2 regions of the Paenibacillus sp. FSL W7-1279 genome follow, and region 1 is predicted to be linked to the other one. Evidence: riboswitches for the same ligand, from Rfam matches in the RefSeq annotation. Region 1 holds a riboswitch; the other holds the start of a gene.
What was found. Region 1 has a riboswitch for cyclic di-GMP ahead of MKY82_RS25590 (LuxR C-terminal-related transcriptional regulator). Riboswitches for the same ligand answer to the same signal wherever they lie in the genome.
Positions count from the first base shown of each region.

Region 2: linked by a shared signal. The riboswitch ahead of MKY82_RS17430 (amino acid adenylation domain-containing protein) and the one ahead of MKY82_RS25590 (LuxR C-terminal-related transcriptional regulator) in region 1 are both predicted to bind cyclic di-GMP.

Region 1 is NZ_CP150215.1:5,675,847-5,687,276, reverse strand. It holds gene MKY82_RS25620 (DNA polymerase IV) at 1-80, opposite strand, end outside; gene MKY82_RS25615 (hypothetical protein) at 101-487, opposite strand; gene MKY82_RS25610 (2-phosphosulfolactate phosphatase) at 607-1,314, opposite strand; gene MKY82_RS25605 (MFS transporter) at 1,512-2,822, shown strand; gene MKY82_RS25600 (phosphosulfolactate synthase) at 2,935-3,801, shown strand; gene MKY82_RS25595 (YitT family protein) at 4,053-4,637, shown strand; cyclic di-GMP riboswitch class I at 4,783-4,877, shown strand; cyclic di-GMP riboswitch class I at 5,083-5,177, shown strand; gene MKY82_RS25590 (LuxR C-terminal-related transcriptional regulator) at 5,339-6,067, shown strand; cyclic di-GMP riboswitch class I at 6,196-6,284, shown strand; partial or broken gene MKY82_RS25585 (class I SAM-dependent methyltransferase) at 6,488-7,171, shown strand; gene MKY82_RS25580 (acetoacetate decarboxylase) at 7,448-8,197, shown strand; gene fabG (3-oxoacyl-ACP reductase FabG) at 8,200-8,961, shown strand; gene MKY82_RS25570 (acyl carrier protein) at 9,000-9,245, shown strand; gene MKY82_RS25565 (beta-ketoacyl-[acyl-carrier-protein] synthase family protein) at 9,263-10,483, shown strand; gene MKY82_RS25560 (beta-ketoacyl synthase N-terminal-like domain-containing protein) at 10,473-11,430, shown strand, end outside.
Region 2 is NZ_CP150215.1:3,932,017-3,943,446, forward strand. It holds gene MKY82_RS17425 (AraC family transcriptional regulator) at 1-1,434, opposite strand, end outside; gene MKY82_RS17430 (amino acid adenylation domain-containing protein) at 1,838-3,997, opposite strand; cyclic di-GMP riboswitch class I at 4,203-4,297, opposite strand; gene MKY82_RS17435 (hypothetical protein) at 4,872-7,703, opposite strand; gene MKY82_RS17440 (hypothetical protein) at 7,877-8,101, shown strand; gene MKY82_RS17445 (methyltransferase domain-containing protein) at 8,134-8,694, opposite strand; gene MKY82_RS17450 (hypothetical protein) at 8,702-8,902, opposite strand; gene MKY82_RS17455 (glycosyltransferase family 4 protein) at 8,924-10,156, opposite strand; gene MKY82_RS17460 (glycosyltransferase) at 10,153-10,884, opposite strand; gene MKY82_RS17465 (hypothetical protein) at 10,920-11,430, opposite strand, start outside.

The DNA.
Region 1 (11,430 bases):
ACGACCAAAGGGCGGTTTTTATACTCGGGATGGTCTGCTTTCTCAACAGATGCATAAAAGGACTGGCAATCCCCTAACATGATCACTCGGTTAGATGATTTCACAGCGAACTCCCCTTATCTGCGATTTTCAGCCCCAGGTAGGTGTACGATCTCTGCTCGATCTCTGCCTCAATTAGCCCCCACAGTATAGACAGCTTGTGATGATACCCCCTGCAGATGAATTCAACCTCAATGCCAAGCTTTGTTTTTCGATCCTCGTAAACCTTAATGGCGTATTCACGCATTTTCCTGCGAGCCAGAGCTAAATCGGATAATGCAGCTGCCTGCAAATGGTCGATCATCGCATTCGTTAGCTCCGGGGTCTTTAAATCTGCTCTACATAGGATCGAACGGTCATGCTCTAACACATCAAGTAAAAGGGGTAATAAAATATAATCCTTCACCAGTTGGGTTTCATCTGGTTTCAACCCAATACTCAACATCATTAACCACCTCATCGACGGGAACGTTTGTTTGTATTATATGCGAACATTCGTTCTTTTATCAATGTAAATTATACCCTTATGAAGAGGAATCAGAAACTCACAAGCGGTACCTGGCATAATCAGTGATTAAAGACCCCCACCTGGAGCCTTTCAATCAACGGATGGTTTTTGTTCAGATTCACTTTCATTACAAAATCGGAAGGGATCTCTTGGATGCAAAACGAAATATCCTCCTGTAAAAATTCCGGTCTTTCAATATCGTAAAACTTCCCGGCCGCTTCTGACTTTCGAATTCGCTCAATGGTTTGTTCGGCAGATATACGATTAGTGTCTTGGAGAATTTCCGATATATATTGTGCGCAGGCCAGATCATCATCCCCTGACGGATGCGAAGCAATTACATTAATCGTCATGTCATCGTCTTTTAATAAGTTCCTCTTTATAAACTCTGCGGTTGTTCTTGCATTTGTGAACCCGGTAACGAATAGATGCTCGGTGCTCAATGCGTTTAGGGTGGCTGTAACTCCATTGGTAGTCTTTTGGATCAGAAATTTCTCCCGAAGATCGAAGCCATGTAAACGCGCAGGCGAATTATCCAGCTCAAACCCCGGAATCGGCAGACCCTGTATCTCTCCCGCCAATAAAAAGTCAGGATAGATTTTCTTTAGACGCAAGGCATCGTCCAGAGTTCCTGCCAGAATGATACCCTGAACCCCATGGATAAAGGCATAGTGCGCTACGGTAAAAGCCCTTATAACATCAATTACAATATTGATGTGTGATGCGTCCAAGGTGTGATGGTGTCCTTGAATAATCTGTATCGGCATGTCGTATCCCCTTTTCCCCGGCATAATGGGCTATTTTAGTAACAGTATATTTGCCCAAAACCAAGGAGTGCTCAAATCCTCTAATGGATTCAGCAGCAGCGATGGAATATTAAATCCGGATGTGGTGATAATTAGGAAGCATGGAAATAAAGAAAATGTTCTGTTCTACACGAACTTCAAGTCCGAGGAGCGATACCATGGAGAAGACCAAAAAGCGAAAACTGAATATCAGCTTTCATAGCGATATCGACCTGCAGACCGACTCCGAGGAGACACAAGACAGCGAATCCACCGGAAAATCAAAAACTTCTACCGGTTCAAAGGGTCAAGTGTGGGAATTTATCGCACTGGCAACGATCCCGATCGTGCTCGTTTTTGGCAATTCCATGCTAGTTCCGGGGCTTCCTGAAATGCAAAGGGAACTGGGTATCAGTAAATTCCAAAGCAGCTTGATCATCACGATTTTCTCCTTGGCAGCTGGCTTATTTATTCCGATTATTGGTTATTTGTCCGATCGATTTGGACGCAAAGTTATTATTATACCCGCCCTGATCATATATGGAGGTTCCGGTATTCTGGCAGGATTCGGTGCTATTTGGAACTCTTTTGGGGTGATTATTACCGCGAGGGCGATTCAGGGGCTAGCGGCCGCCGGAACAGCACCGATTGCCATGGCGCTCGTCGGCGATTTATACGATGGCGGGACAGAGAGCAAGGCACTGGGACTAATCGAAGCCTCCAATGGCGCCGGCAAGGTACTCAGCCCGATCATCGGCTCCCTGCTTATGCTGATCGTATGGTATGCTTCCTTCTTTGCATTTCCCGTGTTCTGTGCACTATCGTTGTTGGCCGTCATTTTTATGATCAAAGAATCAAAACAACATTCAAAGCAAGAACTAAGGAAGTACCTTGGAAAAATCGGGGACATCTTTAAAGAAAAAGGCCGCTGGCTCATCACTGCTTTTTTTGCCGGTTCGCTGGGGCTATTCATTTTGTTTGGCATACTGTTTTATCTATCCAACATTCTTGAAGACAAGCCGTATAACATTGACGGGGTCGTGAAGGGCTTGATTTTGGCCATTCCATTACTTGGGATGGTTATCACTTCCTATACGACGGGAAGCTTGATCAAGAAGAATGGCCTGTTGATTCGTTGGCTGATGAATATCGGGCTGATTGCCATGACCCTGTCTCTGGCAGCTACACTTTTCTTTTTTAAGAACATTTATGTGTTTATCGGGCTGCTGACAGTCAGCTGTATCGGAACCGGAATGCTTCTTCCTTGCCTGAATACGATGATCACCGGTGCAGTTGAGAAAAGTGAGCGAGGGATGATTACATCCCTTTATAATAGCTTGCGATTTTTGGGAGTTGCAGCAGGGCCGCCCTTGTTCGGGTGGATGATGGATAAATCGGATCAGGTTGTTTTTATAACCGTGTCTTCACTATCTTTGGTTACTCTAGGTTTGGTGTTCTTTTTGATTAAACCGCCTCGGCAGATCGGATGACCGTGACGAATCCCTATGACAAAAGATGGGCACCTGTCAATGGGTATGAGCATATTATGCCAATGTCATTGGATTAAACGACTAAATCAAAAAGAATTGAGGAGATCCTAGAATGAACAGTTCTCTGCGAACAGTTTGGCCCATGGAGATATGTGATCCGAGCGGGCTGCGCGAAAATCCCGAACACGGCAAAAAAGACCACGACACCTACGGGGTCATGGAACGCGGGATGACGATGGTTATTGATAAAGGCCTGGGTAGAAACATGTTCTCAGATGTGATTGAAACAGCCTCGGATTACATCGATTGTGTCAAATTCGGTTTTGGGACGGCTCCGCTGTATAAAACGGAAATGCTGCTATACAAAATCAATCTAGCCAAACAACATGGAATCACGGTCATGCCCGGCGGGACCTTGCTTGAGACAGCCGTGCAGCAAGATGTCGTCCCCGCATTTTTTAATACCGTTTGCCGTCTTGGATTTAACGCGATAGAAGTATCTGACGGCACGATTGAGATGTCGCGAAAAAAACGAACGGAACTCATTCGGGAAGGTAAACAACGCGGACTTCGGGTTTTTACGGAGTATGGTAAAAAACAATCCGGTTCCCACATCGACGCCGAAATGCTCGCGTATACGATGGAAGCGGATTTAGACGTAGGCGCGGAGTTTATCATTGTTGAAGCGCGCGAGTCTGGACTAGGCATCGGTATTTACGATAAGCATGGCGAGTGCCAGGAAGAAATGATAAATAATATCATCGACAACGTGTCGGATGCAAGAAAGCTGATTTGGGAGGCACCTCTTAAGCAGCAGCAAGCGATGCTTCTCCGCAAATTTGGATCTCATGTACATTTGGGAAATATCCAACCCACCGAAGTGCTTTCCCTTGAAACGATGCGCCGGGGTCTTCGTCAAGATACGTTTGAACTCGGGGTGAGAGAGAAACAAACCGATGGATTTTGTTACGTAATTTAAACATAGACCAAACCACAAGAGAATGTTAAATACTAGAGGGCTGCCTATGGATATCTCCAGAGTCAGCCTATACATATTTTCGTTAAAAAGATCTATCCCGGTATCCCCTCCAGGGAACAAGCATACACTTAAAAAAGCAGGACTAGCTTGTTACTCTAATCGATGAAGGATGATTCCGTGTGAACTTACAGATCCTACCCGGGCGGAAGAGCCCCTTTTTCTATCGTCATGCTTCCAAGAAACTTTTCTACATTACCGCCGGCTCCATCATTCAAGGTTTTGCCATGGCCATGTTCTTGTTTCCTCACGCCATTCCTTCGGGAGGAGGAGCAGGGATCGCGGTGCTTCTGAACCATGCGTTTGAGATCCCGATGAGTCTCGGACTGTGGCTGGCTAATTTTATTTTCCTTGCCTTTACAGTCCCTTATCTTGATGGAGTCAGTGCCTTCGGGACCATATTTGTTATAACAGTGACGTCCGTTTCCGTTAATTTCTTCGAGGTGTTCCTAGAACCCCCGTTCGGCAACGTATGGATCGATCTTCTATTCGGCTCGGTTATTCTCGGAACAGGTGTCGCCATCCTCATAAAGCAGAGGGTATCGAATGGGGGAATCGGTTATGTTGCCTTAGCCATTTATAAGTATAAAAGAATCAACCCGGGCACCTCATTGTTCTGGATGAATGGAATTATATTCGCTTTCGCTGCCTATGTGATCGATTGGAAAATTATTATCCTTGCTGTTGTATGCCAGTGGATATCAACCCGGATCATTAACTGGATTCACCAGTTCCCTCCCCCGAAATCGGTCTATCAACCCGCTTGGCGCAAAAAGTGATTCTGTATACGTGTAAGAGTGATTGACAAATCTAACAAAAATATGGAAATTTGGGTCGTACGACCTATATTAAATGAAAAACAATGTAAGTTATAGTTTGAATAAGTCATAACATGTTTGGATATTCGACAAATTCATACTCTTCGTACGACAATAGCAAACCCGCTGAAAAGCGGCGACGCAAAGCTACAGGGGCTAATGTGGATCTGCTTAAGACCGTGATGCCAGCCAGCTGCCGAATACGACGGAAGCCTCCGTCTCTTCTTACTAGTTTTTCCACCTATGTCTTTAAGCTGATGGAGGCTATTTGTGTTGTTTATTAAATTTTATGAAAGGGGGACCTGTACTAGTCTTAACAGTCTTATCTACCTGAAAAGGGACTTTAAATATATTGAAAGGCAGGTGAATCGTAGATATAATTTTCGGCACACAATCGAATCGTTTCGTACGATAATAGCAAACCCACTGAAAAGTGGCGACGCAAAGCTATAGGGGCTAATGCGGATCTGCCTAAGACCGCGATGCCAGCCAGTTGCCGAATACGACGGAAGCCTCCGTCCTATTTTGCTATGGTTATCTTAATGGATGGTGGTTTTTTATTGTTTATTTTCGCTTATAAGCTACCGAATTCAGAAGCGGAGATGACTAGAAGATCGATTTCATTATTAATCACTTATTCTTAAAAGGAAGAAGGGAAAATAATGGGCCGTAGAACACTGCTGGAAGCAAACGATCATTTTCCTAATATCCTCAGTATGTCTGAAATAAAAGGAAGGTTGATTGAACGGAAAGAAATTTTATATTTGCTGCAAGAGGAAACCAGGAATATGAACGATTTGCTGTCCATACCTTATTTATTTGTTATAACAGATACGGATGGTGCCGTTATCGATTATTGCGGCACGGATTTGTTAAAAGGATATTTTGAAAGAAATAATATAAAAAAAGGCACATCATTTGCGATGAAAACCGCAGGGGTCAATGCCATTTCTTTATCGATGGAAAATCAATCGGTTTCTGTCGTAATTGGTACCCGGCACACCAACCAATTGTTTGCCGAGCTGTCATGTGTATGTACGCCAATTCGAATAAAAAATGTGATTATAGGCTACCTTGGCCTGAGTTTTCATTATTTACACGAGGTTACATTTGCCATACCACTCATTGAACACCTGGCTAAAAATATTGAAGAAAAACTGCCTCAAAAGGACCCCATTCTACAAAAAGAGCTGACTTATTCTCACTTTGACCAATATGAATTAACAAATCGTGAGAAAGAGATAGCTTATGGATGGCTGGAAAATAAAAACGTACCTGAAATTGCGGGCATTTATGGGATTAGTCAAAGCACGGTCCGTACTTTTATTAAAAAGATATACGCAAAGACGAGCGTTAATCATAAAGGAGCATTCCTTAGGAAATTTACTTAAAATTTAAATTAAAATACATAAGTATAAACTACCCAATTTTGGGTATTTTTTTTGTTTAAGTCGAATTTTATACTTTAAAGTAAGTTGTCGTTGAAGGATTAATGAACATTTTGACAATTTCATACTTCGTACGACAATAGCAAACCCATCGAAAGGTGGCGACGTAAAGCTACGGGGGCTAAGGTGGATATAAACACTATGCCAGCCAGTTGCCGAATACGACGGGACCCCAGTCTATTTAATCATGGCGGGGGGTTTTTGTGTTTTGAGTGATATTGCTAAAGGTGGTGAAAAAATATAAAAATGTCTAATTGTAGTCTTCAGAAGATTAGAGGCAAACTATCTCACCAAATATCGTCAGCAACCTATTCTACATATTTATGCCTGTAGGGATGTCTTCTTGGGAGGAAAATCTAGAGTATGGACAAAACTAACAAAAAACATTTACTTGATGATGTTGAGACGAAGATTAATCAAGGTCTTTTCTCTGAAGCATTTAATGCCCTTTATCATGGATTAGACAGCATACGCAGACATTCTTCAAAAAAAGATTGGAAGCAGTTTATTGCCCAATATCGTCAACATGCAGTAAGCTATTTTTTCTTACAAGAACCGTTTTCTCGTCGAGCATTTGACAAACCGCGCGGTTATGCTGGTGATCCCGTAATGATGGATTCCATCTATGACTTCGACAAAACAGCACCGCCACCTTACGAGGGCAGACAAGCAGAAATTTCCGAGCTTCTCAACTACGAGCTTAATCGTATAAGTTATGCAAATGATGCTGTTCGCGAAAGAAAACGTATATTTTCCAGCAAGATTGACGAAACAGCAGAACGAGTTGCGAACCCTTATATTCTCTCTTTTCCTAGCGGCCATTTGAGAGAAGTATTGGAAAGTGTCGCGGTTAAGAATAAACGCATTGGGAAATTTGTTGCTATTGATCAAGATCAGGAGGCCCTTTCGGTTGCAGCGGAAATCATAAAAGACTTTGGCGAAACGATTCCTGCCTCCATAGTTGACATCATTGAAAATGAAGTGCCTCTTCCTGGATTTGATTTTATATACAGTGTTGGTGTATTTGATTATCTGCCCAACGGAGTTGCCAAAAAATTAGTTAACGAATTATTTAATTTGCTCAATCCCGGAGGTCGATTGTTAATAGCCAATTGGCTTCCTGATACCCCCTCTATTGCTTATATGGAGGCAGCGTTGGATTGGTGGATCACTTACCGTACCAAGGAGCAAATGCAAGAGTTAACCGAAGCTATACCAGAAGAAGATATTCATCATATTGATATTTTTGTGGAAAAATACGAGGTTGTTGTTTTTATGGAAATTGAGAAGGCGGGAGAAGTGAATTCTTTCAAAAGGAAAGGGATGGAACTATTGAAACTGCATGAGGTACGCAAGCAAATGTCGACTCCATTGGGAGCTCCTGCTTATCCTGTTGGACCTTATCATTTTCGTAACCGGGAATACCTGAACATTCTATATCGTACCGACACGGAAGCCTTGAGACGTGTAGTCCCTGAGCCGCTTGAAATTGATGAGCCTTTAGTCAAATTTGAGCTCATGTACATGCCGGATGTTACCGGTTTGGGGGCCTATACAGAATCTGGCCAGCTGATACCGGTGAGCTTTAATGGGGAGAAGGGTGAATACCAGCACGCGATGTATGTGGACAGTCTTCCTGCGATCGCGGCCGGACGTGAGATCAGCGCATATCCGAAAAAACTGGGCTCTCCAAAACTGTATATTGATTCGGACACATTAGTCGGTACGCTGGACTACGGGTCTTTACGTGTAGCCACCGCAACGATGGGATATAAACATCAGGCTCTCGACCCGGAGCAGGCCCGCCAAGAGATTTGCCAACCGACATTTATGCTCAAAATTGTGCCGAACTATGATGGAACTCAGAAGGTATGCCAACTGATGCGTACTCAGATCAAAAATCTGACCATTCATGGTGCCTGGACGGCCCCAGCCCGGCTGCAATTGTTTGCCCATGCGTTGGCCCCACTGGCAGATCTCCCCGTGCTTGAGGTTGTATCAGCTTCGCATATTGTTACTGATTTGGGGTTATCCGCGCCGGATGTCATTTATGACTATTTGGCGGAACATTGAAAGTGGATGGGGGGATTAGAATTTTAACCGGAAAGAATTTTTTAGTAACAGGCGGTTCGAGAGGTATAGGAAGAGCAACAGTAATAAAACTGGCCGAGCAGGGAGCTAATGTTACTTTTACGTATAAAGAAAATGAAGCTGCTGCAATGGAATTGTGTAATTACGTGGTGGATAAAGGAATCGGGAAAATAACCTGTATTCAAGCGGATTCAACCGATCCTTTAGTCGCTTCCGAAGTACTAGAAACGGTCTGTAAAGATAATTCTCAACTGGATGGTTTGGTAGTTAATGCTGGAATCACTAGGGACAGTAATTTGGTGATGATGGATGAAGAGAGCTGGAGTGAAGTGATTTCTACTAATCTAACGGGGACTTTCAATTATTTAAAAGCAGCATCATTTAAGTTTATTCGACAACGTTCAGGTTCAATCGTTTGTGTTAGTTCAGTAAATGGTTTGATTGGAGTGCCTGGACAAGCTAACTATTCCGCTTCAAAGGCTGGTCAAATCGCATTGGTTCGGTCACTCGCACTTGAAATAGCGAGATTCAACATCAGGGTTAATGCAGTTGCACCTGGTTATATCAATACAGATATGTATCAATCCATAAGTGAAAAAATGAGGCTTTCCAAAGAGAAATCTATTCCTCTGGGAAGGCTCGGAGATCCGGAAGAAGTTGCAAATGCAATATGCTTTCTATTATCAGAACAGTCTTCATATATAACAGGTTCGGTATTAAATGTAGATGGTGGTTGGAATGCATAAGTATTTTAAATGAATTTTATACCTGGAGGGAATTAAAAATGGAAACAAAAGAACTGAGAGATGAATTGACAAAGCTGGTCGCAGACGTTATTGAAATCGATGAATTCGCAGATGATGACAATTTTGTAGAGGATCTGGGTGTCGATTCCATGGTGGCCCTGGAAATTGTGTATGAAATAGAGAAGAAACTCAAAGTCGTTATACCGGCAAAGCATATCAAAGAGATGGAGACCCTAAATGATGTCATCAAGATGGTTAGTGAAAAATTAGATTCAAAATCATAATTTGTGGGGGATTTATAATGGCTAACAGAGTTGTAGTAACTGGGCTAGGTGTAATATCACCTATAGGTGCGGGAGTTCGGGATTTTTGGGACAAGCTTTGTCAGGGACAAAATGGAATATCAGAAATTACAGCTTTCAATGTAAATAAATTCACGGTTACTCGCGGAGGAGAAATTAAGGACTTTAATCCCGTTCAATTCCTGGCCAATACCCATGCAAGTAAATTAGCCAGAACTTCTCAGCTAGCAGTTGCTGCAGCTCAAATGGCTAAAGATGATGCCAATATTACGTCATTTGCGGATAAAACAAGAGTTGGTGTGTGCATAGGAACTACGATGGGAAACCAATCCATCGTTGAAGATGATCACGATATTAGAATCAGTAATAACCCGAATACTATACCGCCGTCGATCTTCGCATACCCGGATTCATATATATCCGGCAGTGTCTCAAAGCATTTAGGGGCGGAAGGGCCATCTATTACAATCCCTACAGCATGTGCTGCCGGAAATTATGCCATTGGGCAGGGCAGTGAATTAATACAAAGCGGCGCTGCGGACATTGTCTTTGTTGGTGGCTCGGATGGATTATCACGAAGCTGTTTTGCGCTTTTTCACAGATTGGGGGCAATGGCGCCGGATATTTGTCAACCATTTGATAAAAACCGCAAGGGTATGATGGTAAGCGAAGGGGCTGGAGTGTTAGTTTTAGAAAATCTGGAAACTGCCCTAAAACGAGGCGCCCCGATTTATGCCGAACTGCTTGGTTATGGTCTTTCTTGTGATGCTCACCATCCGACTGCCCCACATCCTGAAGGATTAGGCGCACAAATTGCAATGAATAACGCATTGAAGGATGCAAAAATCAAGAAAGAACAAATCTCTTATATTAGTGCTCATGGAACAGGCACACCTGCCAATGACTCAACCGAATCCAAGGCATTGCAATCCGTATTTGGATCATTATTAGATCAAATTCCAACCAGTTCCATAAAATCAATGCTGGGTCATACCATGGGGGCGGCCAGCGCAATTGAAGCAGTAGCGAGCGCTTTGTCTATAAAACATCAAGTGCTGCCTCCCACCATGAATTATTCGACCCCGGATCCGGAATGTATTACAAATGTTATCCCAAATAAGAGTATCGACAGTTCTGTTCATACCGTTCTTAGTAACTCTTTTGCTTTTGGAGGCAACATATGTTCAATAATATTAGGAGAGATCGATAATGTGGAATGATAATGATCCGGTTGTAGTGTCAGGTGTGGGATCTGTATCCGTGTTTGGAACGGATAAGAATCAATTTTGGGAGCGTCTTATAGGGGAGTCAGATTCAAAAAGTACAAGTCCAAAAAGCAATGACTTTCTAGACCTGCCTGTCATTGAAACCATTTGTGTTGACCATTGGAACCCGGAAGAGTTAATCGGCAAGCGTGGGTTAAAATATCTATCACTCAGCACACAATACCTGTTGAGCGCTGCAGTGCGATGCTGGCAAGATGCCGGATTGGGTGACCTCAATCCAGCATCGGAATCAGAGGCCTTGGACTTGGGGGTCGTTGTGGCAAGCAACTTTTCCGGACTCAAGGCCATTTCAGATTATGATTATACAACCATTACTGTGGGCCCCCAATCTGTAAGCCCAATGCAGGCGCCAAATACCATAGCCAACGCTCCAGCTGCACAACTTGCTATTAGAATGAATGCCTGCGCATTCAACACTACGATTGCTACTGGACAATGTGCTGGACTTGATGCAATAGCTTACGCTGTTTCATCCATCCATAAAGGACAAGCTAAACAGGTTTTGGTAGGCGGGGTAGAAGAGATCAACGAAAGAGTTTTATGGATTTATCAAAATTCTAATGTTCTGCCAAAAGAATATTCAGATAGAGCCGGCAAGCCCTTTTCTTCAGATAGTACGGGATGGATACCGGGAGAAGGTGCTTCGGTTATTTTGTTGGAAAAATTATCACATTGCCTGGAGCGTGGAGGAACTCCACTGGGAAAAATAGCTTCATATTCCACCACTTTCGCTGTTGATGAAGATTCGCGCATTCATGCCATGGAAAGAGCGATCGGGCAAGTCTTCGAGCAGGCGGATAGGGTTTTCAGTGAAACAAGTGGGATCATCTCAGGAGCCAGTGGGTTTTATCCGCAGGATAGGGTGGAAATGAACGCAATTC
Region 2 (11,430 bases), 1.7 Mb from region 1:
CTCGCCGCTTCCAATCGTAACGGTAAATTTCAAATTTTGCTCGGTCCAACCCCGCATTTTCGCGCCAAAACGGGATAAAGCTTCTCCCTCTCTCTCCTCTGTCTCGTCCCCCTCAAAGTAAATGACGGCAAGGCAGGAGGGCGACGTCCATTCCGACCACAAACGAATACTCTCCTTCATCGCAATCTCGTTCACCACGTTCCGGAGGACGAATTTCAGCAGATTCTGATCACTCGCCGTATACTTCCGGCAGAACTCTCCGTAGTTGTCCATTTCAATGATGAGTAACCTAAACCGGTCCAGCGGCTCGGGTAAATTCAGTATGGCGGCTTCCTCCTGCCACTCTTCCAGACTCATATCGGTTTGTCCCTCAATCAGCTGATGGAACAGATACCTTGTCCGCAGATGAAGATCTTCCTGGTATTTTTCCTGGTATTGCCTGGACTGCTCCAGGATATGATCGAACGCCGACTCAATAAATGCGAACTCATCGGGACTGCCTTTCCATAAGCCCGCGCCCCTTACAGGCAGGGAATAGTCGCTGAATCGCTCGGCGATCCGCTCGATCGGTCTGGCATTGCGCCGAGTCACATAGATCATCCAGATGAATCCGGCGGCGATCATGAGGAGTCCGATCACAAACCACAGATTATAGAGTTCTGAAATCGTGTTGACATATCCGCCATTGATGAGACCGCTTCCATATTTCCAACCGGTGTAGTCCGAGGTATATTCCGAGAAGAGCTCGGATTCTTTAACTTTCGCCTCACTCCCGAACAACAGCTGACCGGAAGCATCTTTAGCTTGGATAAAGCTGACCTTGGATTCGTACATATTCTCCGTCAATTTTTTCAGCGAATCTGCCGAAACGTTAACCACGATCATGCCGAGATTATTTTTCATGTATGGCGATCCCCGCACCAGACTGGCCACCTGTTTACCGCCAATCATTTTGAATTGCTCGAAACTGCGCCCACCAGTCCACTTCGGAGTCTTGGACACCTGATATTCTTCGATAAATTTGCGGTCAGGATATGAACCGATATAAGCGTTGGTTGCATCACTCAACACATATCCGTCCGAATATCGCACCAAGTAAATGGAATCGATCAAAGGATAGTAATTGATCAATTCCTTAAGCTTCTGCACGGCCCTGATGTTGATGTAGGCATCACTTCCTGAGTTTGCCTTAAAAAAATTGTTCAAAGACTCGCTGTTGATACTCTCGAGGACGATCATATTATCGATCACTTTGAGCGACGTATCCACGATCCGCATCGCCTGTAGGGACAGCGTCTTATTGGCATTCAGCGCCTCGCGACGGCTTTGCTCACTGAACATTTGAAAGAAAACAAAGAAAATAAACGTGATGACAATCATAAATACCGGCATGTAGGACAATAGTAGTCGTTTAAACCATGATTTGCGCATCATAACCCCGCCCCTATGTAATGTGGACATGCTTTTGTATTAATGAATTATACAACGGGGGGCAATCCCCTGTCGGTTGAAGTAACTTTAGAATAATTTTGATGATAATCCGACAGTGGCGGATGGAATAGCAAGGTTAAACTGTTCACAAAAGAAAAAGCAGTCAACCTTTGTTTAAGGTGACTGCTTGCCGTCATCATACTTTAGCCTTGACTTCTCTTTATCTGTTTTGTTCACTTTTTTCCTTCCTTGCTCCCTACCCAAATTAGTGTGCTCCCATCCATCATTGGTGATGACTGGACGATAAACATCGATAGATCGGGTCAAATGCGGTCTCGATTTGCTCCACATCCTTGTACAGCCAGATCTTTTTAAGCATTTGCTGCGTTTCGTTTAGCGGTTCGTCTCAGTTGACGAGCATCGGACGAAGAAGATCAGGGTCCGGCAGAGCTTTTTTATCGACTTTCCCGTTAGGGGTAAGCGGCAAACTTTCCATCTGCACCACAAGTGAAGGCAGGAAATATTCAGGCAAATTCCGGGCTAAATACGCCTTGACTTCCGTTTCGGACAACACCTGTTTCGCAACAAAATACGCACATATTATCGGATTTCCACTTCCGTCTGCTTTGACGGCTACCGCGGCTTTCGAGATTGCGTTGTGTTCCAATAGCCGGGTCTCGATTTCTCCCGGTTCCACTCGATACCCTCGGATCTTTACTTGATCGTCGATTCGCCCGATCATTTCGATATTGCCATCCGGCAGCCACAGGGCCAAATCCCCCGTTCGATATAACCTTTCCCCGAGGAGCGGATGTTCCACAAACTTGGCTTCTGTCAATTCCAGCTGATTCACATACCCCCGCGCGATACCGTCTCCTCCGACGCAAAGCTCTCCTACTACTCCGATCGGCTGAAGCTTCAACTGTTTATCAAGAATATAAGCGGATGAATTGCATATTGGTCTGCCAATTGGAATGGTCGATTCGAAATCACGTTCGATCGGGAAGTAAGTGGAGAACGTCGTGTTTTCCGTTGGACCGTACATATGGATCATCCGCAGATCGGGGCACCTCTTCCTTACGGCATTTACGTGCTTCGGCGATAACGCTTCTCCGCCGATTAGCAAGGTGTCTAACATACGAAAGGCGTCTGGGTCCTGTTCGGCCAGATTATGGAATTGAGCCGTAGTCAGAAACCAAGCCGTAATGCGGTGGCCGATGATGGTTTCCTTCAATTTGTAAAGGTCAAATAGGTCCGTGTCCTTCATCAAATACAAAGTAGATCCGTTCAAAAGGGATCCCCAAATTTCAAAGGTCGACGCATCGAATGTTATTGTACCGGTTTGCAAAATTCGATGCTCCTTGGAAAAGTTGAAATAATTGGTATTCTTGACCAGTCTTACGATGTTACGATGCTCAACCATGACTCCTTTCGGTGTCCCCGTTGATCCGGAAGTATAGATGATATAGGCTAGACTTTGCGAGGTTGCTGCAGATATCGTATGGGGACAGCTGTCAAGGCTTAGCTGCGCGTTGTCCCAATAAATTACTTTTCCCTCAAATGCTATGTCAGGCTTCCAGCTGGAAGGAGCCAGTAAAAATCCCGCTCGACTGTCCTTGAGCATATATTCGATTCTTTCGCACGGAAAATCGGCTTCGATGGGCATATAAGCGCCGCCAGCTTTCAATATGGCTGTAAGCCCGACAATCATATTGACAGACCGATCCGCGACAATGCCAACAACGCTCTCCGGCTTAATGCCGTGATCCTGCAGTGCTTTTGCAAGCTGATTCGCGCGTTCGTTCAATTCCCGATAGGACATCTGATGGTCCTCGGTCATGACCGCCGGGCGATCGGGGGTTAAACGGACCTGTTCCTCAAACAAGTAATGGACCGTTTGGCTGGAAGGATAGTCCGTCTTGGATCCGCTGAAAGCCTGAATCTGTCTCTCCTCTTCTTCCGACATCATACGTATGTCGGCAATCACCTTCTCGGGGAAATCAACTACTTCATGCACGATTCGGCTCAAGTGGCCGCTCATCTGCTCGATCGTTTCTTTTCTGTAGGAGCGGGTCGAATATTCAAGGTGTATCATGATAAATTCCTTCTTAAAAGCCGTCAAAGCAAGCTCAAACGTCCCCAGCTGATCGGATTCATAAGGAGTGGCATTGGCGTTTTGCCAAGTAAACGCCGCTTTGATGAACGGGTTGCCGCTCAAATTCTTTCGCATATTCCGATCTTCGAGTGCTTGCATCGTGGTATGCTTGACTTCTATCAGAAACTTACCTAATGGCTTATGTACAGTAGGAGAGTAACGTATAGGAAACATCTGTCTTTCCAACAGATACCCAATTACAGGATCATCCTCGCCGGTATATTTGGCAAGCAGGATCGCATAACAAGCCATAAGTGCCATATCCACAGTTATTCCGAAATTGAACGCAAGTTCATGGAGTTTTCGGGTCGTTGCAAAATCCAGGGAAAAACGAACCTGGTTTCCTTCATCGTTGGCCCATCCCCCCCTCGGCAATTCGTCAATTGATACATCACAAGTCGTTTGTTCCATGACCATCAACCTCCCGGATAATCGATTCATTAATGTCTGATTGTTAACGAACAGAAAAATCCTCTTCGCATTCTGCGATCAAGTAATGTCCCCCTTCAACCCCAAACTAGTTTTTTATAGCGAAGCCACCGTTGTTTTTTGGAACGTCAAAAAAACCCCTTTCTTCAATTCAAAATAATGAATAAAACGGAGGTTTCCCGTTGTATTCGGCAACTGGCTGGCATTGCGGTCGCAGTAGATCCCGCATTAGCCCCTATAGCTTTGCGTCGCCACCTTTCGGTGGGTTTGCTATTGTCGTACAAAAATAGTATTTAAATTGTAAACCATGATTATATTATGTATTCGATTTACAATTACTGTATCTTGTTTCCAAATGAAAATCGATAGGTCTTTTGTTCAATATTGTCTTTCAAGAATGGTTTTGATGATATTGATAACCCTCATGAAACACTAGGTCGTGATAGTTAATCTTTACTAATTTTTTCCACTCCTCGACTTCACTACACTTCATTTAACTATGTATTAAAGCTATTCTGTTCAAAAGAAAGGCTGCGATTTTCTGTAATTACTTGGATATTAGATGATGGCTGATCAAGAAAATAGTTCTATTTTTTAACTTCACTCCTATATCCATTGACCTAATTGCGACAGCAGAAATCATCAAACACTATAACTTTTGCCTCTTGTCAAACGGGACTAAATTACCGTCTTTAACTGGTAAGGACATCTCGCTTCCGATCAGAAAACTTTCATAAGTTCAACCCACTTGGTAATTCCATCCTTCAAGTTCCCGGTCTAATGGATCACTGGATAATAAAATAAAGAGCCGTTGTCCAGGACAACGGCCTCATATTGCTATATGTCATGAACAGTTTTAAAAAGGTCCGGTTATTTTCACCTTGATTTTATTGGATTCAACTGTTACCCCGTTCAATGTAATTCGAATCGACAATTCGGCTTGCCCCGGATGCTTGGCGATAATCTTTCCTTTGGGGTCGATCGCCGCCTTATCCGGACGGCTGCTCAAATACTCAATGTGAGCGCCGGATAACTCCTTAGTCGTTCTTCCTCTCTCAAGGAAGACTTCGTAGGAATAACCGACCTCATCTCCCGGGTGAAGCTGGAGCGATTCAGCCTCGAGTTGTACTTTGTCCAGCGGCATGACCAGATTCGGGTCGCTATACTTCATTAGCTCGCTGCCATATTTGAAATAGAAGTTGCCAAAGTCGTCCTGCGCCAGCTTTTCCGCATTGCTCTCCAACAAGATGGACAGCGATTTGCTTGCTGTGTCAATCTTAAACATCTTGCTCGTATAAGTATGGTCAGCAACATATCCCGTATAAATGGTACCGTACACATAGCCGTCCGTTCCAATGGTCAATCGAGGATTGCTGTGTGCATAATCTGCTGTAGGAAACATATCCTCACTGTAAATAATCTCTTGGCGTTCCGTATCATAGATGAACAGAGCCCCCAGCGCCATTCCCCATATGTTACCGTCCGGGCCCCATATCAAAGAGGTTACTGCTTTTTTGCCCGGAACAGGTACCTGTTCCAGCTCTACTCGGCCTGATGCTGTATCGTAAATGGCAAGTTTCCCCTCTCCGCCGGTCATCGCGCCGGTGGCCATAAACAGCTTTCCATTTTGGTAAAGCAACGAATTGATCGAATGACCGGATATAATGTCGCGCTTCACATCAAACTTTCCGGTAACAGGATTGTAGACGGTAAGTGCCCCGCCTGTTTTGCCTGCAATTGGATAGGAACCGATGTATAACAGGTTTTCTTCCTCGACCCCGAGCATGGCTACGGGCCGGTCTTGCTCCGAACCCAACTGACCAAGCCGCAGCGGATTATTCGGTTCTGATGGGTCCGTCCGGTTCCAAGGTTTGGCTGGATCGTATTCAAAGAGGGTCGCTCTAGGATAAACACCGAGATACATCTTTCCGTTCAATGAACCGAACCCTTCGACTTGACCGATTTGAGGATAATGCTTGGTCTCGTTACGGGTCGGCGAGTAAATTCCCATTCCCCCGCCTGAAATGAAGCCCGAAGACAGAATCTGCCCGTCTGTGCTCTTCCCGATATTAAACAATTCCACAAACTGTGCCGGAAACGGAAGCTCCGGCGTCTCAATCAAACCGGTTTCCAGATTGTAATAAAATGCCCTGCCGCTATTTCCGGCCAATCCGACCAAGGTCCAGCCCGGATACTTTGCCTGATCCAGCTGAACATAACCAAAAGCGACGCCTGCTCCTTTGACATCCACGCCCAGCGAGCCGTAAACCCCCGTATTCACATCATACGAATAAAGCGACCACTGCTGCCCGCCTCCCGGGAGAGTCTCATAATAGGTGTAGAACACCGTTTTGCCGTCTGGCGATATTGGTGAGAATCCCCGGGCATTATAGGCCGTATTTTTATTTACGATCCAACTGGAGGTATCGGGATCATAGACACACATAACGGGTCCTGGATCCACGCGCACGAAAAGTTTGCCCCCTGCATACCGGAGATCATAAACCGAAGTCATGCCGTTAAATTCAGGCGGATGAAGCGCGGTGGATCTTCCGCTTGCGAGATTGTATTGATAAAGCTTGGCGACATCGGCTCCCCCCACATAGATCACTTGACGATCGGAATCGTAAGCAAGGCTGCGGATATGAGACTCTTTCGAAGAAGTCTTGAAGGATTTAAGGATTCTGGTCTGGTCGGATGCGGGATCATATTCAAACAGCGTTTGGGAATATCCCGTTCCTCCATATACTTTGCCATCTTCCCCGGCTACAAGCGTCCAGATCACGGTATCGGTAGGAACCGGTTTGCCGATCGCCCGCAATGTATCCTCTGCCGGATCATATTGAAACAACGTCCCGTTCGGCGTACTGCCGATGTATACCTTTCCATCGGAGGCTGTCACAATCGCCCAAGCTGCCGATACGTTGCTTCCGTCAAGCGCAACCAGTGGATGTGTGGATTTCACTTCTTTCGAAGCTACATCCATTACGATGAATTGTGCCGGATCACCCTGTGCGACCGTAAACAAAGCATCCTGACCATTCTTGTCTTTACCGAAGGCTGCAGTCATCAGAGTTAGACTCGACGATTGCGGTCCCAAATTCGTTAAGTACGGTGAGGACGCATGCGTTTGCAATGTGACGCTGTCAACGAAATACCTGCCGGTTTGATCGCCATTAAACTTGAAGGCGACTTTGACCTCTGCAGCATTTTTAGGTGCCGCAGCAGCCACTCTTAAACTCTGCCATTGGCCCGATGGTTCATCGACCAGGCCGCTCACTACGGAGACAAGCTTTCCGTCTGCATCATAAAACCTGAGGTCTGCTTTGCCGCCTTGACCTTCATCCGAGAGCACACTTGCTGTCATGATGACATTGCCGAATGGCTGGACGGCGTATGCATCGCTGACCGCTCCGGAGCCTGCATCGGGCGACAGGCGTTCCACCTGAAGACTTCGTTTCCCGTCTGCGTACACGGACTCACTTACGGTAATGGCAGCTGTGTCTTCATCGGGCTGCCAGCCCGGCAAACGTCCATTTACTTCAGAATCCTCGAAGCCGCCGTTGATCATAACGTTGGTCAATTCTTCATCTGCGGCATACGTGATCGGCATGGCCCACGGGATAATTGCGAACATCATGATAACCGTTAGGACTGCGGCAACTCGACTCTTCCACTTGCTTCTCACTAAACTCTCCCCTTTACGAATAAATTTTTTCCCGGTTAGTAAACGCTTTCAATACGATCTCATCTTATCATATCCCTTTATTTGTATACAAGTAAAATACATGTAAATAACATGTGGACTCACTAGTCCCTTATGAGATTTAGAAATGTTATCATGGTGGTTCCTGTCTCTGATTGCAATATGGATATGCTCTGGCGGCAGCGGTCGAGCTGAGCCTGACCGACAGCAGCGTCAAAATCCGGTTGGCAGCCGTTCATGGTCTAACGCCAGTCAGCTCCGTCCTCTGGCGCCGTCATGAATTGAATACAAAAACAGCCGGGAATAACCCCGGCTGCTGCATTTGCTGGACACCCCAACCATTATTGTCTCTACGCCTGTCGATGGAAATGAATGCCTAATGCAAACATTTGTTATTCCATCGAAACCCTTATCACTCCGAAGAAAATAAATACGTTGAAAAATCCCGGTTAATATAGTCTTTAAAATGCCTTTTGGCTTTAACGGGGAAAGCATCAAGTTCCTCGGTAGTCCAGATGCTGCGGTGGGTCTCGAATTCATTGCCGTACACCGTGCCTTGCGGCCATTCCGATCCGATGGGAATGTTAAGCAGAACGTGCTTGCCTCTAGCAATGCTGGCATTCAACAGGGTAAGCGCCTTATCCTTATCGAAATGCTCCAGAACATCGCCCATAATCATGACGTCATATTCTCCGGGCGAAGTTGACGGAATAAATTCAAAAGCATCAGCGATGTGAATTTTATCGTAGAAATACGCATGGTAACGGTCAATGTTTTTGGGGAATATTTCAATTCCCTCCACCCTTACCTTCCAATCCTTACGAAATACCCGCCCTGACCACACATCGAGGAATTCGCGGCATAACATGCCCCAGCGGCCAAATCCAACGCCGACATCAAGTACCGAGGACGGCGATATCTGCCGGAGCAGTTCCACGCAATACGAAATATTTTGCCAATTGGATGTCCCCATATTGTTCTTACCACCCCACTTCTCGTTGAGGCGATGGTTCATCATTCATCATGAGATTGATGATGCGAAAATCTGGAATGGCGTACTCTTGAGGAAGTTTGGCGGCAATCTGATCCCATACCTGTCGGTTGACAACTATATGCGGCTGGGAAAGCTGGGTTAAAAACAATCCGTTGTATCTATCCCCGGGAACGTGATGCATGTTCATAACAAACACCGCCTTTTAAAATTAGGATTGTTTTTTTAGAGACAACTGCTCCGAATAAACCCCTGTCAAATGTTTGATCATCGTATGAAGTGACCGGTTTTTTAAGGCCCACTCCAGCGCATTGTCCCCAAGCCTGCGCCGGAAGGAAGGATCCGACAGCAGCTGACCCAAATACAGATAAAGTACATGCGCGTCTCCCGGAGGAGACAGCAATCCGTCAACATTATGCCGTACCGCTTCTTTTAATCCGCCTGCACTGGATGATACGATGGGCAGACCTGCTAACTGAGCTTCCATAACGGAGTAGGACAGGGTTTCCATCAAACTGGGCATTGCGAAAATTTCGGCCTGACTCAGCAAATAGGGGACGTCCTCCCGGCTTCCGAGGAAACGAACCGCCGACTGAATACCCATCTGGCGACATAACTCCTCGTATTCATATCGTTTATCACCGTCTCCGACCAACCAGCATTCCCAATCCTGGCGGTCCACGTGCAGCCTGCACAAGGCATTCAACAAGACGTGAATCCCCTTCTCGTAGCTAAGACGCGATGTGCTGATGATCACGGTTTTATCCTTGGGCTTCATGATCGGATTTCCGGAAACCTTACGCATGCTGCTTTGAAAAAAAGGGATGTCGAGGGCGTAAGGAATAAGGACAATTCGATCGGAAGGAGCCCTAAATTGATGGACCATCACTTCTTTAAGCCATTCGGAAGCAAGAAGGACTTTATCGCTTACCGAACTCCCCAAGTATTCCATAGATTTATAGTATTTCCAGACCAAGGAGCTAGTGGGGTCTTCCGAAGAAGTTTTGTTGTTCTCAAGCATATCCCGTACTGTAAGAGCTGCAGAAGCGTGAATGGAGGTCACTAACGGTATTTGTCCTGGTTTTATGCGTTTTATGGCAGCGGCGGCAAGAACGTCTTGCGCGTGTATGATATCGTATTGATCAAGACCGATAAAGGCGAGTGATAACTCCATGCAATACCTGTCGGTCTCCGCTTCCCTGACCCAGGGATGCTCCGCAATCAAAGGCGCGGTGGCAGGGGTTATCTTGTAATCGAACATTTCCTTGAAATGAACCTTCGGAACCTCCTGATTACTGTTGAAAATATAAAACCGATCCAGTCCGTTCCCAAAAAGATCCACCTGATGTCCCTCTCGTTCAAGCCCCTGCTTCACCTGCAACATATATTTCCATAATCCACCGACGTACGGGATTTGAAAAAAGGTAGCCAGCAAGATTTTCAAGGCTGCCACCCTCCTGTCAGTAATACCTGTCTCCGCTGCTCCAGTCTGTCGCCGTATATGGCCTGAAGGGTCCCGATTTCCCGCTTAAGGGCGTCTTTGTGCTTTAAGGTTCCCATGTTCGGATGATATCGGTAATGCAGAAGAATATCATGCAAATAATGAAATTCGTACCCGGCGAGCACGACCCGGCACCACATGTCGTAGTCCTGCGTGTATTTAATCTCTTCATTGAACATGCCGACATGTTCAAGGAGCTGCCGCTTCATCATGATCGTACAGCCATTAATTGGACATTCCCTCTTCAATCGATCAAGCAGCTCCAGATTCGAAGTAAACGAAAAATTCGGTGCTTCCATGAGCACTAAGTTCCGATCGTTGACGAAGTTGAAGTTTGTACTGCTGATCCATGCCCCACGTTCCAGCATAAACGACATTTGTCTTGCTGTTTTGTTGGGAAGATAAAAGTCGTCCGAACTGAGCCAAGCAATATAATCCCCTTTAGCTTCTCGAATACCGGCGTTAAGGGCGGAAGCCGTTCCCCCGTTGATCTTTCGGATATACCGGATGCGGTCAACATAAGGATTCAGGAGATCCATATGTTCGGTAGACCCGTCATCGACCACAATAACCTCTATCTCGGGATAGGTTTGCGCCAAAGCACTCTCTACGGCCTGTTGAACATAAACACAGTTGTAGAAAGGGATAATAACCGTTACCTTCGGTATCATGTTATCTTAACCTCCTACCCGCGTATTGACCCCGGTTAGGAAAGTACCGGTTTTCCTATCGGACTTTTTATAAATTCATTTTGGGTTAGATAGATCAGCTGATGTACGCTCCATTGAAAGAAGGAAAAAACGGAGGGGCCTTCCACTTTTCGCAGCGTTCGCCGCTCGCCGTAATAAATATGACCGCTCGGGGAGCTGTACAGGCGTCCGTTAAGCACCGGGTACTGAAGAAAAAAAGAGGCGTCGATGGTGTGTCCAATCTGCAAAGATTGAACCAAGGAATCCGGGACATGCACGATTTCGTCCATTTGACACCGCAAACGTTGGAAGACTTCTCCAGACTGGATCGGGAATAAACAATTGTCCATCCACAAAAAGATCCCGGATCCACCCCCCTTTACGAATAGCGTCGCCGGGGCGCACTTCGCCCACTGTCCCGTAACCGTCACGCCTTCTCCAAGGGGATACAGGTTAAGCAGCATATCCTCAAGCGGTATGATTTTCCTGGCCATCAGTTTGTAAAAATAAAAAGAATCGATATCCATA